One region of the Rhodobium gokarnense genome, then DNA from elsewhere that is predicted to be linked to it. Evidence: predicted binding sites of a transcription regulator. Region 1 holds the regulator's gene; the other holds the start of a gene.
What was found. The regulator LexA, encoded in region 1, represses DNA repair genes until DNA is damaged. The targets are predictions, from matches to a motif close to TGTTCNNNNTGTGTTCNG.
Positions count from the first base shown of each region.

Region 2: the regulator LexA is predicted to act here: its motif matches at 7,450-7,467, upstream of uvrA (excinuclease ABC subunit UvrA).

Region 1 is NZ_JAOQNS010000011.1:1,917-10,418, forward strand. It holds gene gltX (glutamate--tRNA ligase) at 181-1,602, opposite strand; gene M2319_RS17330 (ComEC/Rec2 family competence protein) at 1,840-4,239, shown strand; gene lexA (transcriptional repressor LexA) at 4,254-4,967, opposite strand; gene M2319_RS17340 (L,D-transpeptidase family protein) at 5,296-7,776, shown strand; gene M2319_RS17345 (lytic murein transglycosylase) at 7,856-8,502, opposite strand, start outside.
Region 2 is NZ_JAOQNS010000011.1:113,956-122,457, reverse strand. It holds gene M2319_RS17820 (efflux RND transporter permease subunit) at 258-3,512, opposite strand; gene M2319_RS17815 (efflux RND transporter periplasmic adaptor subunit) at 3,509-4,522, opposite strand; gene M2319_RS17810 (hypothetical protein) at 4,604-5,023, opposite strand; gene M2319_RS17805 (cation diffusion facilitator family transporter) at 5,205-6,227, shown strand; gene M2319_RS17800 (single-stranded DNA-binding protein) at 6,689-7,177, opposite strand; gene uvrA (excinuclease ABC subunit UvrA) at 7,727-8,502, shown strand, end outside.

The DNA.
Region 1 (8,502 bases):
CGGCGGTCAACCCCAACCGGCCGTCGCCGGACGCGCACATGCGGGCACAGCTTGTCGGGAATGCGTATCCGATTTGACATAATGCCGCAAGCACGGGGGCGCCGTGCTTTCGCATATGCGAAAAAGACAAACTGAAGGGCGTGCCCGGATTTCTGCGATGTTTTGTGGCGTTTTGGTGTCTCAGGCCGCCTGATCTCGCAGGCGCAGAAGGCTCTCCTCCTTGCCGAGCACGGCAAGCACGTCGAAGATGCCCGGCGAGGTGCCGCGGCCCGTCAGCGCCGCCCGCAAGGGCTGGGCGACCTTGCCGAGTTTCAGCTCTTCGCGTTCGGCAAAGGCGCGCACGACCGCCTCGCAGCCCTCCGCGCTCCACGGCTCGACGCTTTCCAGTTCCGGCACCAGCCCGGCAAGCACGTCGCGGGCCTCGTCGGAGAGGATTTTCGCTGCTTTGTCGTCGAGGTCGAGCGGCCGCTCCGCGAAGAGGAACTGGGAGCCGTCAATGAGTTCCAGGAGCGTCTTTGCGCGCTCCTTGAGGCCGGGCATAGCCGCCAGCAACTGCGCCTTCGTCGCCTCGTCGAGCTTTGCCGCGAGCGCCGGCCCGCCCTCCAGATGGGGGAGGAGATCGACGATAGCGTTCAGCAGGTCGCCGTCATCGGTGGTGCGCATGTAGTGGCCGTTGAGGTTTTCCAGCTTGGCGAAATCGAACCGCGCCGGCGACTTGCCGATGGCCTCCAGTCCGAACCAGGAGACCATCTCCTCGGTCGAGAAGATCTCGTCGTCGCCATGGCTCCAGCCGAGCCGGGCGAGATAGTTGCGCATCGCCGCCGGCAGATAGCCCATCTCGCGATAGGCATCGACGCCGAGCGCGCCGTGGCGCTTGGAAAGTTTCGCCCCGTCCGGCCCGTGGATCAGCGGGATGTGTGCGAATTCCGGTACGTCCCAGCCCATCGCCCTGTAGATCAGTGTCTGGCGCGCGGCATTGGTCAAATGGTCGTCGCCGCGGATGATGTGGGTGATCTCCATGTCGTGGTCGTCGACGACGACGGAGAGCATGTAGGTCGGCGAGCCGTCCGACCTCAGGACGACGAAATCGTCGAGGTCCTTGTTCGGGAAGGTCACCCGGCCCTGGACGTGGTCCTCGACCACCGTGTCGCCGTCGAGCGGCGCCTTGATGCGCACAACGAACGGCGCGTCGGCCGGCGCCTCGCTCGCATCCCGGTCGCGCCAGCGCCCGTCATAGCGCGGCGGCCGGCCCTCGGCGCGGGCCTTCTCGCGCATTTCCGCCAGCTCTTCCGGTGTGGTGTAGCAGCGATAGGCATGGCCCGATGCGATCAGCGCCTCGGCGACCTCCCGGTGCCGGTCGGCGCGCTCATATTGCGAGATCGCCTCGCCATCCCAGTCGATGCCGAGCCAGGTGAGACCGTCGAGGATCGCCGCGACCGCCGCATCCGTGGAGCGCTCGCGGTCCGTGTCTTCGATCCTGAGCAGCATCCGGCCGCCATTCGCCTTGGCATAAAGCCAGTTGAAGAGCGCCGTGCGGGCGCCGCCGATATGCAGGAAGCCGGTCGGCGAGGGGGCGAAGCGGGTGATGACGGGCGAAACCATGAATTGCGTGCCTTTGCCGGTTCAACGGGAATCCGGCTCTGCGCCGGCGGCGATGGTGTAGCATGGCCCGATCGCGGACTGAAGACGAGCCGGACGGGGATGTCGGAGCGGCACGAACGCGGAGAAACGGACGAGCAAAAGACCGGCCGGGGCGCAGCAGACGTCCGGCGGCGGCGGAGACTCGGCCGTTATCGCGGGCCGGGCCGACCCCTTTGGCGCGGCCGGATTGCGGCGCGGTTGGACGTCGCAAGGCTCTGGCTCGGCGCACGGTTCCTGAATGAGATCGAGGCGGGCCGGGGGTTCTTGTGGCTGCCGGTCGGCATGGCCGTCGGCATTGGCATCTATTTCTCGCTGCCGCGCGAGCCGATGCTCTTTGCGCTCGCCGGCCTCGCTCTCGCCGCGGTGCTCGTCGCCCGCCGCCTCAGGGAAAGGCCTTTCGGGTTTCCGATCGCCGCACTCATTGCCGCCATGGCGGCCGGCCTCGTCATCGCCAAGGCGCGCACGGAGCTGGTCGCCGCGCCCCGGCTCGACCGGGAGATGACCGCCACGGTCATCGGCTGGGTGGAGGAGGCGGAGGAGGCAAGCGGCGGCCTGCGGCTCCTCATCCGGGTCTCCTCGATTTCCGATGTCTCCAGCCCCGACCAGCCGGACCGGGTGCGGATGTCGGTCCGCCATACCGGAGACATTCGGCTGCGCGCCGGCGATGGCGTCTCGGTGCGCGGCCGCCTTCGCCCGCCGCGCGGGCCCCCGATCCCCGGCGGCTACGATTTCGCACGGGCGCAGTATTTCGCAGGCATCGGCGCCACCGGCTTTGCCTATGGCGCCCCGAAACCGGCGGGGCCGGGGCTCGGCCCGCCGCCCTGGGACCTGAAGGCGAGGGCAATCCTCAACGGTGCGCGCGGCGCGGTCGCCGCCCGCATCCGCGACGTCCTTTCCGGCGATACCGGGGCCGTTGCCAGCGCGCTCATCGTCGGTCAGCGCCGCGGCATTTCGGAGGAGACGACCGAGGCGCTCCGGACCGCGGGGCTCGCCCACATCCTCGCCATCTCGGGCCTCCATATGGCGCTCGTCGCCGGCACCGTTTTCGGCGTGGTGCGCGGGCTCCTGGCGCTCTTTCCCGGGATCGCGCTCCGCCACCCGGTGCGCCAATGGGCGGCCCTGACGGCGCTTGGGGCCGGCGCCGTTTATCTAGGCCTGTCGGGGGCCGGAATCGCCACCCAGCGCGCCTTCGTCATGGCGGCGATCGTCTTTGCCGCGATCCTTGCCGGACGGCCGGCGTTGACCATGCGATCGGTGGCCGTCGCCGCGCTCATCGTCATGGTCTTGGCGCCGGAGGTCGTCGTCGGGCCCAGCTTCCAGATGTCCTTTGCCGCCGTCGTCGCCTTGATCGCCGCCTACGAGACCCTGTCGGAACGGCGCAATGCGACTGCCTTCGAGCGGCGCGGGATCGCCGGCCTCGCGTTAAAGACCCTCGGTTTTTATGTCGGCGGGCTGGCGCTCACCTCACTGATCGCCGGCCTTGCGACGGCACCCTATGCCGTCTTTCATTTCCAGAGGCTGGCGCCGCTCGGGCTCGTCGCCAATCTCGCCGCCATGCCGCTGGTCGCCTTCGTGGTGATGCCGCTCGGCGTCCTGTCGCTGATCGCCATCCCGTTCGGGCTCGACCCGCTCGTCCTGCCGGCCATGGGCTGGGGCATCGACCGGGTCATCGGCATCGCCGATTGGGTGGCGGCGGCCACCGGAACCGGATCGATCGTCGGCCGGGTGCCCGGCGTCGCCGTCCTTTCCGCAACGGCCGGCCTTCTCTGGCTGGCGCTCTGGAAGACCCGGCTCCGCCTCTTCGGCCTTGCCGGCATTGGCCTCGGGATGGCGCTGGCGCCCCTTGCCGCAACTCCGCACCTTCTCATTTCCGACGACGGCCGGCTGGTGGCGCTCCGCGGTCCCGGCGGAACCCTCCGCTTCGCGCCGGATACCAGGAACGATTTTGTGGTCGGCACCTGGCTGCGCGCCGACGGCGATCCGCGCCCAGTGGACGATCCGTCGCTCGTCGCAGGTGTTCTCTGCGACGACCTCGGCTGTGTTCTGGAAGGGGCAGAGAGGCAGGTCGGAATTTCGGGCAGGGGGCCGCCGACAAAGGAAGCCGCAGAACGATCCGGAGCACCGGCGTCGAATTGGGGTCAGGAGGCAACAGAACGGCAATACCCCAATGGCACCGGCCCACCAGAGGGTAGCCTCGCGGCGAATGACACGGGGGAAAGAGCCACCGCAAACGGCTCGGACTTGGCGCCGCAGCATCCGGAAACGACTGCCCCCGCCCGGCCGCCGCCGTCCGCTGTGACCGACCTTGCCGCCATCGTCGCCAAGGACCGTGCCCGCCAATTCTGGCGCATCGCTTTGGTGCGCCGGTCCCTCGCCTTTGCCGAGGACTGCCACGCCGCGGACATCATCATTGCGTCCTTCGCGGCGCCGAAAGACTGCGCCAGGCACGCCCTCGTCTTCGACCGGGCTGCACTTGCCCGCACCGGCGCGACCGCGATTACCTTCACCGGCGACGGGGACGCGCCCATCAGCATAGAGACGGCACTGTCAAAACTCCGCCGTCCCTGGCATCCGCCGGCACCACCTGAGCGGCGCTGACCGATGCCCGAAGCTCAGTAGCTCCGGAACAGGCCGACGAGCCTGCCCTGGATGCGCACCCGGTCGGGTCCGAAGATGCGGGTTTCATAGGCCGGATTGGCGGCCTCCAGGGCAATGGACGCGCCCTTGCGCCGCAGCCGTTTCAGAGTCGCTTCCTCCTCGTCGACGAGGGCGACGATGATGTCGCCGCTATTGGCCGTGTCGGCGCGCCGGATCACCACCGTGTCGCCGTCCAGGATGCCGGCCTCGATCATGGAGTCGCCTCGCACTTCCAGCGCGTAGTGCTCCCCGGCCCCGAGAAGGTCGGCCGGGACCGGAACGGAATGGGTGCGGTGCTGGATCGCCTCGATCGGGGTGCCGGCGGCGATGCGGCCCATCACGGGAATGGTGACCGAGCGGGCGTCGCTGTCGCCGGCCGGCTTGGCTGCGGCGGGCGCGCGACCCAGCGAGCCCTCGATGACGCTTGGATGAAAGCCTTTGCCGCGGCCGCTGGAAGCGAGACTGGGGGCGACCGACTCCGGCAGCTTGATGACTTCCAGCGCCCGCGCCCGGTTGGGCAGCCGGCGGATGAAGCCGCGTTCTTCCAGCGCCGTGATCAGCCTGTGGATGCCCGATTTGGAGCGAAGGTCGAGCGCCTCCTTCATTTCGTCGAACGACGGCGGGACCCCGGATTCCTTCAAACGTTCGTGAATGAACATCAACAGCTCGTACTGTTTCGGCGTCAGCATCGGTCGAACTCCGCAAGGTCCAAAGCGTGGTACAAACCACGAACGAAACATACACGTTCTATATGTGTTCCGCAACGGTTAAAAAATCGCTGATCTCGGGGAATTGCCCGAAAAGACGGTGTGTTCGGGCATCGCTCGCGGGCATTCGCGGGCAAGGGGATTCGCTTGCCCGTCAACGGCGACCGGCGCCTGGTGATGCAATTGGACGACAGTGCGGCGGCAAGCGCGCCCGAACCTGCAAACTTATTGCATTCAGAAACGAATTCCTTACACAGTTGCGGCTCGCTGGTGGGCGGCGGAAATCAGACGAATCGAGGCAGACAGACGGATGGCAAAGACGGTCCTGCGCAACATCGGAACGGCCGGGCTCCTGGTTGGAATCTTCACCATGGTCCCCGGCGGGCCGGTCCATGCCCAGAGCTTCCTCGACCGCCTGTTCAACCCGAAATATTACAAGGAAGACCGACAGAAGCCGGAGCCGGAGCGCAAGAAGGTGAAGGTGCGGATCAGTTCGCCGCGCTACTACACCTACAAGCCGGACAGCCAGCAGCTTTTTTCCTTTTCGGAACTGACGAAGGTGCCGGAGCGCGCGCCGGCACCGCTGGCGACCCTGCCGGAAGGGCCGGCGGCCGCGCCGGCGCTCCCCGGCGACGAAGCGTTGTCACTCCCGCCCGAGACGTCCGCGCCCGTCGAGACGGAAGCATCGGCCGTTCCGACCGAGGACATGGCCGCCCCGGAAGCGAATGCCGAGGACCTGACGGAAGCCGCGATTGACGACGCCGGTGATGCCGCTTTGCCGGAGACGACCGAGACCATCGGTGCGGCGGATGGCGTTGAAACGGCGCCGCTGCCGGACGTCGAGGCGGACGCTGCCGACACCATTTCCGAGGACGTGCCGGCGGCCGAGGCCGCCGATGCCGCGCCCGTCGACATGAGCGATCCGGGTGTCGCGCTCCTTGCCGCCGCCGCCGCTCTGAGGGGCGACGACGCCGCGTCCGGCGAGACCGTCGCGGCGCCGGCGGCCGTCGCGGAAGCCGATCCGGCGGCCGAAATCGGTCCCGCTGCCGATGCGGACGCCGCTGGCGAAACGCCGCTCGCCGCCGAGCTTGAGCCGGCCGCAACGCAGGCTGGCCCCGTTGCCGATGCCACCCCCACCGGGAGCGACGGCGTCGATACGGAACCGACCGGCTCGACCGTGACCGCAGCACCGGTCGAGACCGCGTCCCCGGCGATCGCCGAAGCGGTCCGTCCGGCCGACTTCGATGCCGCGCGTCCGCTGCTTGCCGACTTCAAGCTGCGTACGCTGCCGGAAGTGGCCAAGGCCATGAAGGCGCACTACGCCGAGGCTGAGCATTTCCTCTGGGTCGACGCGGACGGCGTCAACGAGAAGGCCGAGGCCGCGCTCGCGGCGCTGGCCAAGGCCGACCGCTTCGGCCTGCTGCCGGACGACTATGCGGTCGAGCTTCCGAACCTTGCGGAAAACGCCGACGAAGAAGCGCGCGAGCGCGAGTTGCTGCGCTTTGAATTCGCGCTGACCTCCAAGGTCCTGCTCTATGTGCTGGACGCCGAACGCGGCCGGGTCGACCCCAACCGCATCTCCGGCTACCACGACCTGCCGCGCAAGAAAGTCGACCTTGAAGCCGCGCTTGCGGACATCGAGGGAAGCGATGACGTCTCGACGGCAATCGCCTCGCACCACCCGGACAACGACACGTTCCGGGCGATGGTCGAAAAGCTCGCCGCCCTTCGTGCCGCCGACGAGGCGACGCGCGTCGAGATCGACCCGACCCTGCTCCTGAAGCCGGGTCAGTCGAGCGAGGAAGTCGCCAACATCGTCGCCGCGATCAAGGCTGAGGGTTCCGAGGAGCTTGCCGAAAATCACGCCGCGACGCTCGCCGCCTATGACGGCGGGCCGGACTACACGCCGGAGCTCGTCGCCCTCGTCAAGGACTACCAGAAGGAGCGCAAGCTGACGGTCGACGGCATCGTCGGGCCGAGCACCGTGCGCTCGCTGGTCGGCGTCAGCAATGCGGCCAAGATCGAGAAGATCGAGCTGGCGATGGAGCGTCTGCGCTGGCTGCCGGAGGCCTTCGGCCGCCGCCACGTCTTCATCAACCAGGCCGCCTTCACCGCCACCTACAGCGAGGAAGGCCGCGACCCGCTGACGATGCGCGTCGTCGTCGGCAAGAAGTCGAACCAGACCAGCTTCTTCACCGACAAGATCGAGACGGTGGAATACAACCCCTATTGGGGCGTGCCGCTGTCGATCATCGTCAACGAGATGGTGCCGAAGCTGAACAAGGACCCGTCCTATCTCGACCGCGCCGGCTACGAGGTCTCCACCGTTGGCGGGCGTGCGGTATCGTCGGCTTCGGTCGACTGGTACGCGGTCGCGACCCAGTCCCAGTCGATCAATGTGCGCCAGCGGCCGGGTTCCAGCAACGCACTCGGGGCGGTCAAGATCCTGTTCCCGAACAAGCACCACATCTACATGCACGACACGCCGGCCAAGAGCCTCTTCAAGCATGACCGCCGGGCCTTCAGCCATGGCTGCATCCGCTTGCAGCATCCGCGGCTGATGGCCGCCGCCGTACTCGGCAAGTCGCAGGACTATGTGTCGAGCCGCATCGCTCCGGGCGTCAACGAAAGCGAGAGCGTGCGCGGCGACATCCCGGTCTATGTGGCCTATTTCACGGCCTGGCCGAAGGCGGGCGGCGACATGGGCTATTATTTCGACGTCTATGACCGCGACCTCTACCTGCAGAAGGCGCTTGCCCGCACCCACGAGGAGCGCGACGCCAACGGCTGATCCGGCCGGAACGGTCGATTGAAAAAAGGCGCGGCCCGCCTCGTGGTGGCCGCGCCTTTTGCGTTTCGGGGGAGCCGAATCAGTCCAGCCAGCAGGTCGGCGCCTTGCCGCGCTGCTGCTGGACGATGCCGAGCGAGCGCCGTGTCTTGAAACCGATGAGCCCGTCGGCGCCGCCGACGTCGTGGCCGGCCTTTTCCATCGATAGCTGGAGCTGGCGGACCTTGCCGCGGGTGGTGGTGCGGATCGGGTGCCAGTTGCCGACGAAGCCGACATCGTTGCCGTAGCGGTCGGCGAGATGGCCGACGAAGAGGGCATAGACGTCGGATTCGTTGTACTCCTTGAGGACGTAGAAATTGTCGGTGGCGATGAAGGCCGGCCCAAAGCGCCCGGCCGGCATCAGGAGGTAGCCGGGCAGCTTCAGTTCGAAAGCCGGAAAGTCGCGGCCCTTGACCCGCTTGATCCCCTCGCGCACCCACTTTGCGATCGGCTGGCCGCGGTCGGGTCCCTCGCGCGAGCAGGAAATGTCCGCCGGAACCGTCACCTCATAGCCCCAGTCGCGGCCCGGCACCCAGCCATGGTCCTTCAGGTAGTTGGCGATGGAGGCAAGGACGTCGGGCGCCGAGCGCCAGATGTCGCGCTTGCCGTCGCCGTCGAAGTCGACGGCGTATTTCAGGAAGCTGGTCGGGAGGAACTGCGGCTGGCCGAGGGCGCCGCCCCAGGAGCTTC
Region 2 (8,502 bases), 110 kb from region 1:
TAGGCGGGCGAGCGTAGACCGGGCCGCAGGAACAAGCCGCCCTGGATTGCTTCGCTTCGCTCGCAATGACAGCGAATGGAGATTCCGGAAACATTTCAACGTCATTGCGAGGAGGCCGACAGGCCGACGCGGCAATCCAGGGGCGGCTTGCTCCGAGCATTATGAAACGCAATGCGTTCCCGCGGCCTCCGAAAAACGAAAAAGGCCGGCACCCTGAAGAGCACCGGCCGATCTCAATCGCATCTCTGCGCTATCGCTCAGGCCCCCTCGCCCTCCGCCGCTTCCGTCTTCGGCGGATCGCCGAAGGGCCGGTGGTCGTCGCGCAGGGCGATGTAGATCGCCGGGATGACGAGCACCGTCAGCAGCGTGGAGGAGACGAGGCCGAACAGGAGCGAGATGGCGAGGCCCTGGAAAATCGGGTCGAACAGGATCACCGCCGCACCGATCATCGCCGCAACGGCCGTCAGGAGGATCGGCTTGAAGCGGATCGAGCCGGCCTCCAGAAGCACGTCGCGCAGGCTCCCGCCGTGCTGGCGGGAATGGATAATGAAATCCACCAGCAGGATGGAATTGCGGACGATGATGCCGGCAAGGGCGATGAAGCCGATCATCGAGGTTGCCGTGAACGGCGCGTGGAACAGCCAGTGGCCGAGCATGATGCCGATCAGGGTCAGCGGCACCGGCGTCAGGATGACCAGCGGCAGCTTGAACGAGCCGAACTGGGCGACGACCAGCACGTAGATACCAAGGATGGCGATGGCGAAGGCCGCGCCCATGTCGCGGAACGTCACCCAGGTGACCTCCCACTCGCCGTCCCACAGGAGCACAGGGCTCGCCTCGTCGTCGGGCTGGCCGTGCAGCCGCACCTCGGGCTTGCCGACATCGCCCCAGTCGACCTCGTCGAGCCGGTCGGAGACCGCCATCATGCCGTAGACCGGGGCCTCGAAATCACCCGCAAGCTCGCCATAGATCATTTCCGTCGGCCGGCCGTTGTGCCGGAACACGGTGTAGGAGGTCTCCTCCTCTTCGACGACGACGACGTCGCCGAGTTCCACGATCGATCGGTTGCCGGGCAGCGCGTTGGCCGGCACCGGCGTCGACAGCAGCCGCTCGGTGATCTGCAGGTCCTTCTTCGGCAGCCTGACGGCGATCTCCGCCGGATGGCGGCCGGAACCGCGGTGGGAGTAGCCGACGGTGACGCCGCCCATCAGCGCGGAGATGGCGTCGTAGACGGCCTGCTCCTCGACCGAATGGTATTCCAGATTGTCCTGGTCGATGCGGATGCGCTGGCGGGTCGTCTTGCGGCCGTAGGAGTCGTCGACGTCGACGATGAACGGCACGCCGCGGAAGACCTCCGCCACCTTGGCGGCGACCTCGCGCCGCGTCTGCGGGTCGGGGCCGTAGATTTCCGCCAGCAGCGTGGACAGCACCGGCGGGCCGGGCGGGACTTCGACGACCTTGACCGACGTGCCGTCCGGCACGTCGAGGCCGGCGAGCCGCTCGCGCACTTCCAGGGCGATCTCGTGGCTGGTGCGGTCGCGCGCGTCCTTCGGCGTCAGGTTGAGCTGCAGGTCGCCCATCTCCGGGTTGGAGCGGATGTAGTAGTGGCGCACCAGGCCGTTGAAGTTGAAGGGCGCCGCCGTTCCCACATGGGACTGGATGGAGACCAGTTCCGGCAGTCCGCCGACCCGGTCGGCGGCCATCTCCAGGACCCGGTCGGTGGCCTCAAGGCTCGCCCCTTCCGGCAGGTCCACGACGACCTGGATCTCCGACTTGTTGTCGAAGGGCAGCAGCTTGACCGTGACGTCCTTGGTGTAGATCAGCAGGGTCGAGGCGATGGTCGCCGCGCCGATGAGAAGCAGGAATATCCAGGCGCCGGACCGGGTCGCAATGATCGGCCTTGCGACCGAGCGGAAGACGCCGCCGAGCACCCCGCCGGGCCGCGCGCCGCCGCCCTCGCCATGGGCGCCGGCATGTTCCGGCTTGCCGAGCTTCATCATCAGCCAGGGCGTCAGGATCACGGCGACGAAGAAGGAAAAGATCATCGCGGCCGAGGCGTTGGCCGGGATCGGGCTCATATAGGGGCCCATCAGGCCGGAGACGAAGAGCATCGGCAGCAGCGCCGCGATCACCGTCAGTGTGGCGACGATGGTCGGGTTGCCGACCTCAGCGACGGCCTCGATCGCGGCGCTGACGCGCGTTCGCCCGTCCCGCATCGCCCAGTGGCGGGCGATGTTCTCGATGACGACGATGGCGTCGTCGACGAGGATGCCGATGGAAAAGATCAGCGCGAAGAGGCTCACCCGGTTGATGGTGTAGTTCATCAGCCAGGCCGCGAACATGGTCAGAAGGATCGTCGTCGGGATGACGATGAAGACAACGATGCCCTCGCGCCAGCCGATGACGAGGCCGACGAGGATGACGATGGAGATGGTCGCAAGGCCGAGATGGAACAGGAGTTCGTTGGCCTTCTCGTTCGCCGTCTCGCCATAGTCGCGGGTGACGTCGACGGTCAGCGCCTCCGGCACCAGCCGGTCCTTCAGTTGTTCCACCTGGGTCAGGATCTCTTCCGCGATCACCACCGCATTGGCGCCGGAGCGCTTGGCGACGGCGACCTCGACGGCCGGAACGCGGGTCAGCTTGCCGTCCGCACCCATGGTCATGTGCCAGACCCGGTGCTCCTCCGGCACCGCGTCGACGACGACTTTCGCCACGTCGCGGACATAGACCGGGCGGCCGTCGCGGGTGGTGATCAGCAACAGGCCGATATCGGGAATGCCGCGCAGGGTCTGGCCGGCGACGAGCGGGATGCTGGCGTTCTGGTCGCGCGTGCGGCCGGCCAGGAACGAGCGGTTGGCCTGCTTCACCTTGCCGACGAGCTGCTCCAGCGTGACGCCGAACAGCGACAGCTTTTCCGGATCCGGCTCGACGCGGATCTGGTCGGCGCGGCCGCCGACGAGATAGGTCAGCCCCACATCGGGCAGCTTGGCGACCTCGACGCGCAATTCCTCGGCGACATTATAGAGCGCGTTGTCGTCCCAGTTTTCCGCGTAGTCCGGCTTCGGCGCCACCGTCAGGACGACGATGGCGACGTCGTCGATGCCGCGCCCGACGATCAGCGGCTCGTTGATGCCGAGGGGGATGCGGTCGCGGTTGGCGCGGATCTTTTCGTGGACACGCAGGATGGCGTCGTCGGAATCCGTGCCGACATAGAAGCGCGCGGTGACCATCACCCGGTCGTCGGAGGTCTGGGAATAGACGTGCTCGACGCCGTCGATGGCCTTGACCACCGTCTCCAGGGGCTCGGTGACGAGCTTGACCGCGTCCGGCGCCTTCAGGCCGTCGGCATTGATGAAGATGTCGACCATCGGCACGGAAATCTGCGGCTCTTCCTCGCGGGGAACCGACATCAGCGCAACGAAGCCGAGGGCCAGCGCCGCGAGCAGCAGCAGCGGCGTCAGCGGCGACTGGATGAACGCCTGGGTCAGGCGTCCGGAAAGGCCGAGATTCATGACATCACCAGCGTGTCGCCGTCGGAAACGCCGGTCAGGACCTCAATGAAGGTCTCGTCGTCCTTGCGGAAGCGCCGGCCGAGCTGGACAACCACGTCGACGACCTCGCCGTCCGGCCGCTTCAGCCGGACGAAATCGATGCCGTAGCGCGTCTCGACGAAGGATTCCGGGATAGCATAGGTCGAGCGGTGGCCGGCGGAGACGCGCACCAGGGCCCGTTCGCCGACGAAATAGTCGCCGAGATCTTCCACCGTCGCATCGGCGACGACGCGGCCGTTCTGCAGTTCCGGATAGACCTGCTTGATGGTGCCGGTGACGGTCGCGGGTGCCGCCTCCTCGACGCCGAGCTGGCGCCGTGCGACGAAGATCTTGTCGCCGACCTCCATGAAGCGGGCGTGGCGCTCCGGCACTTCCAGGCGCAGGATGTAGCCTTCGGCGGCAATCGTCGCGACGGTCTCGCCAGCCATGATGACGGCGCCGGTGGTTACCGGGACCGTCAGCACGCGGCCGTCGGTCGGCGCTTCCACGGCGCCTTCGGCCAGTTGCTGTTCCACGACGGAGCGTTCGGCCTTGGCCGAGTCGAGCTTGCGGGTCGCGACCTCGGCCGCCGTTTCCAGCTCGTCGAGGCTCGCCTGGGAGATGATGCCGCGCTGGATCAGCGTCCGGCCGCGCTTCAACTGGGTCTCGGCGTTGTCGTATTCGGCCTCGGCCACCTTGATCTGGGCGGCGAGCGAATCGAGCCTCAGGGCGAGCTTGGGATCGCCGACCATGGCGATCACCTCGCCGGCCTTCACTGCCTGGCCCTCGTCGACGCTGAGGGTCGCCACCGTGCCGCCGATGCGGGCCCGGCCGGGCACCGTGTCGATCGGGCGCACCTCGGCATAAACCGTCTTCAGATCGACCACGTCGACCCGCTCGACGTTGAATTCGGTTTCGGCCCGGGCCGCGCCGGCCGCCATCGGGACGGCAAGAAGTCCGGCCGCCAGAGCCCACCGCATTGTCCGTTTCATGAAATCCACCTGTCGCTGCCGCCGCGGCGGCCAATCCAGCATATTAGTTGTTTCTTATATAGAGCACCGGAACCCGAAAACTCAAGGGCCGAGTTTGACGACGAACTCGCGGCCGCCGAAGCCATGCACCGAATCGCCGGCCCGGACCGTGACGCTGTCGATGCCGGCCGGCAGTTTTACGCCGCTGAGGCTGCGAGTAAAGGGCTGCTCGTTCACGTGTGGATGGTGGAGGGTCCGTGTCGCGAGCACCGTTCCCTTGGGGCCGAGGACCTGCCATTTGTCGGCATAGTGGTCCCAGCCCTCGTCGGCATGGCGGACGGTGACGCGGAAGGTCCAGGTGCCGGACGGATCCCTGGAGGCTTCTGCGGCGACGACGTCGGCCTCGCCGGCGGCCGCGGCACTGGGCGACAGGAGGATTGCCGCTGTAAGCCCGAACGCCAGGGCCACGGCCGAGGCGCAGCGGTTGGGCTTCAAAAATGCCGGGGCTGGCCGTTCGGTCATGGCGCTTTTTCCGAAAAGTCGTTGCGGCCCGCCGTTGAACCTTTGTAATCGGAGGGCGTTAGAAACAGGACGGTGCGTTTCGGCCGGCCGAAACGCTCCAAACCAATGGTAGCAGGGAACGGGCGCCGCGAGGCGCCGGTGCCAACGCACAAATCGTCACGAACGCGCGAGGACGGGACCGATGGCCGCACACGGATCGAAGACAGTCATCTATGCGGCCCTTGCCGGCAATTTCCTGATCGCCGTCACCAAGTTCGGCGCCGCCGCCTTCACCGGCTCCTCGGCGATGCTGTCGGAGGGCATCCATTCCCTCGTCGACACCGGCAACCAGGGGCTTCTGCTCTACGGCATGAAGAACGCCAGCCAGCCGGCCGACGAGGAACACCCGTTCGGCTATGGCGTGGAGCTCTATTTCTGGGCCTTCGTCGTCGCCATCCTGATCTTCGCGGTCGGCTCGGGCGTCTCCATCTACGAGGGCATCTCCAAGGTGCTCGAGCCGCACCCGGTCAGCAATCCGCTGGTCAACTTCATCGTCCTCGGGCTTGCCTTCGCCTTCGAGGCGGTCGCCTGGTGGGTGGCGCTCAGGGAATTCCGCTCCACCAAGGGCAAGCGCAGCTATATCGAGGCGGTGCACGAGTCCAAGGACCCGACGGTCTTCACCGTGCTCTTTGAGGATTCCGCGGCGATGCTCGGCCTCCTCGTCGCCTTCCTCGGCCTCGTCGGCATGCAATACACCGGCTGGCTCTGGCTCGACGGCGCCGCCTCCATCGTCATTGGCATCATCCTGGCCGGCACCGCCTTCCTGCTCGCCTTCGAGACCAAGGGCCTCCTGATCGGCGAGGCCGCCGACCCGCAGACCGTCGCCGCCATCGAGCGCATCGTGGAGGCCAATCCGACGGTGGAACAGGTCAACGAGATCCGCACCCTGCACCGCGGGCCGAACGACGTGCTCCTGGCGCTCTCCGTCGATTTCGAGAACACGCTGACGGTCGGCAAGGTGGAGGAAGCGGTCTATGCCATGGAGATCGCGATCCGCGAGGCGTTCCCGGTGATCCGCCGGGTCTTCATCGAGGTCCAGGCGCGCCAGCACCACGAAAAGATGCTCGCCGCGGAACTGGCCGAGGGCGGCATTGAAGGCATGACGCTGGGGACGCCGGAGGGCGATGACGGGGCCGGAGAAGACGGATCAAACGCCGCGGGGTAAGATGCCGACGCGACGGGCAGCGGCGCATCCGCGTCTTGACCTATCTCCCAAAGGAGTATCCGGCCGATTTGCCGCGCTCGCTGCACTTGCCCACACATGACGCGGGATGCTTTTGCCCCCCTTGTCCCACGCACTCCGCGTCACCCCGGGCGGAGCGAAGCGGAGACCCGGGGCCTATTGCCCACATCGAAACGGTATGCCGTCGCGGGTCGTGATCCGGCCGAGAACCGCGCCAATGCCAGTCCCGCCAGCCGGCGGCATACCGCGTTGAGGCGGGCAATAGGCCCCGGCTCGGGGCCGGGGTGACGGCATTCTTTCTGGCGAGCGAACGTGTTCTTGCCCCGAGGGCGGCGAAACGGGCCGTCTTCTTGAGGGAGCAAAGGAGGGGCAGTGGCAAGACCACACCGTGCGAAAGCTATCCGGACGGCGCCCCTGCCCCTGCCCGTCCGCCGGCAACGCCTTTAGAACGGGATTTCGTCGTCGAAATCGTCACGCTGGGGGCGCGAGGGGGCGTTGCCGCCACCGCGGTCCATCGGGCTGGAGCGGCCGAAGTCGGAGCCGCCGGAGCCGCTGTCGGCGAAGTCGCCGCCGCCGCCGCTGCGGCCGTCGAGCATCGTCAGCGTGGAATTGAAGCCCTGCAGCACGATCTCGGTGGTCCAGCGCTTCTGGCCCGACTGGTCTTCCCATTCCCGGGTCTGAAGCTGGCCTTCCAGATAGACCTTGGAGCCCTTCTTGAGATACTGCTCGGCGATCCGGCACAGGCCCTCGCTGAAGATCACCACCCGATGCCATTCGGTGCGCTCACGGCGCTCGTTGGTGTTGCGGTCGCGCCAGGACTCGCTGGTGGCGATGCGCAGATTGACCACCGGACGCCCGTCCTGCGTCCGGCGCACCTCCGGATCGGCGCCGAGATTGCCGATCAGGATGACCTTGTTGACCGATCCAGCCATTGTTCTTTCCAGTACTGAAATATGTGTCCGTCTTTGCCGCACAGCCTAACGGGCGCCCGGCGCCGGGGCCAGCGGGGCAGCGCCCTTTCCACAGGCGAGTCGGGCCGTCATCGGCCGTCGCTGTCGCGTTCCTTTTTTGTTCTTTGTACCGTAGAACAGGGCATGTGGCAAGTTCAACCCCGTCCATCGCCAATGAAATCCCCGAAATCCGGCGAATTTGGAGGGTCCTCTCGCGGAATGCCATCCTCGGCCGCCCCCTTGGCAGCGACGCATGTTCATTGTATGTTCCAAGCGTCCTTAACGCCGACTCGCAAGCTTTATACAAATGCTACAGGCCGCCGATCCGGTCGCGCGCGGCGCGTGGCGTAATCCTCTTGTTGCGCGGCTGCGCTTCTGGCCTATATCGCGTTAGGATCGGGCGCCTGTCGCCGGCCCGATCCGCCTACCCAAACCGACCGGGCCGCCAATGACCGCCGATGCGGGCGGCAGGACCTCCGTTTTCGCCGGACTGCCGGCGCCCGAACCGTTCCCCAAGGCACGGAAGACCCGATGACGACCAAATATCTCTCCATTCGCGGCGCCCGCGAGCACAATCTGAAGAATGTCGACCTCGACATTCCGCGCGACCAGCTCGTCGTCATGACCGGGCTCTCCGGCTCCGGCAAGTCGTCGCTCGCCTTCGACACCATCTATGCGGAGGGCCAGCGGCGCTATGTGGAGAGCCTCTCGGCCTATGCGCGCCAGTTCCTGGAGATGATGCAGAAGCCCGACGTCGACCAGATCGACGGGCTGTCGCCGGCGATCTCCATCGAGCAGAAGACGACCTCGCGCAATCCGCGCTCCACCGTCGGCACGGTGACGGAGATCTACGACTATCTGCGCCTCCTGTTCGCGCGCGTCGGCATCCCCTATTCGCCGGCGACGGGCCTGCCGATCGAGAGCCAGACCGTCAGCCAGATGGTCGACCGCATCCTCGCCCTGCCGGAGCGCACCCGGCTCTATCTCACCGCGCCGATCGTGCGCGGACGCAAGGGCGAGTACCGCAAGGAGCTGGCGGAGCTGCAGAAGAAGGGCTTCCAGCGGGTCAAGATCGACGGCACCTTCTACGAGATCGCCGAGGCCCCTGCCCTCGACAAAAAGTTCAAGCACGACATCGACGTCGTCGTCGACCGCATCGTCGTTGCCGGCGACATCGCCAGCCGGCTGGCGGACTCGCTTGAAACCGCGCTCGGCCTTGCCGACGGGCTGGCGGTCGCCGAATTCGCCGACGAGACGGAGGACAAGGGCGCGCCGAAGAGGCTGGTGTTTTCGGAAAAATTCGCCTG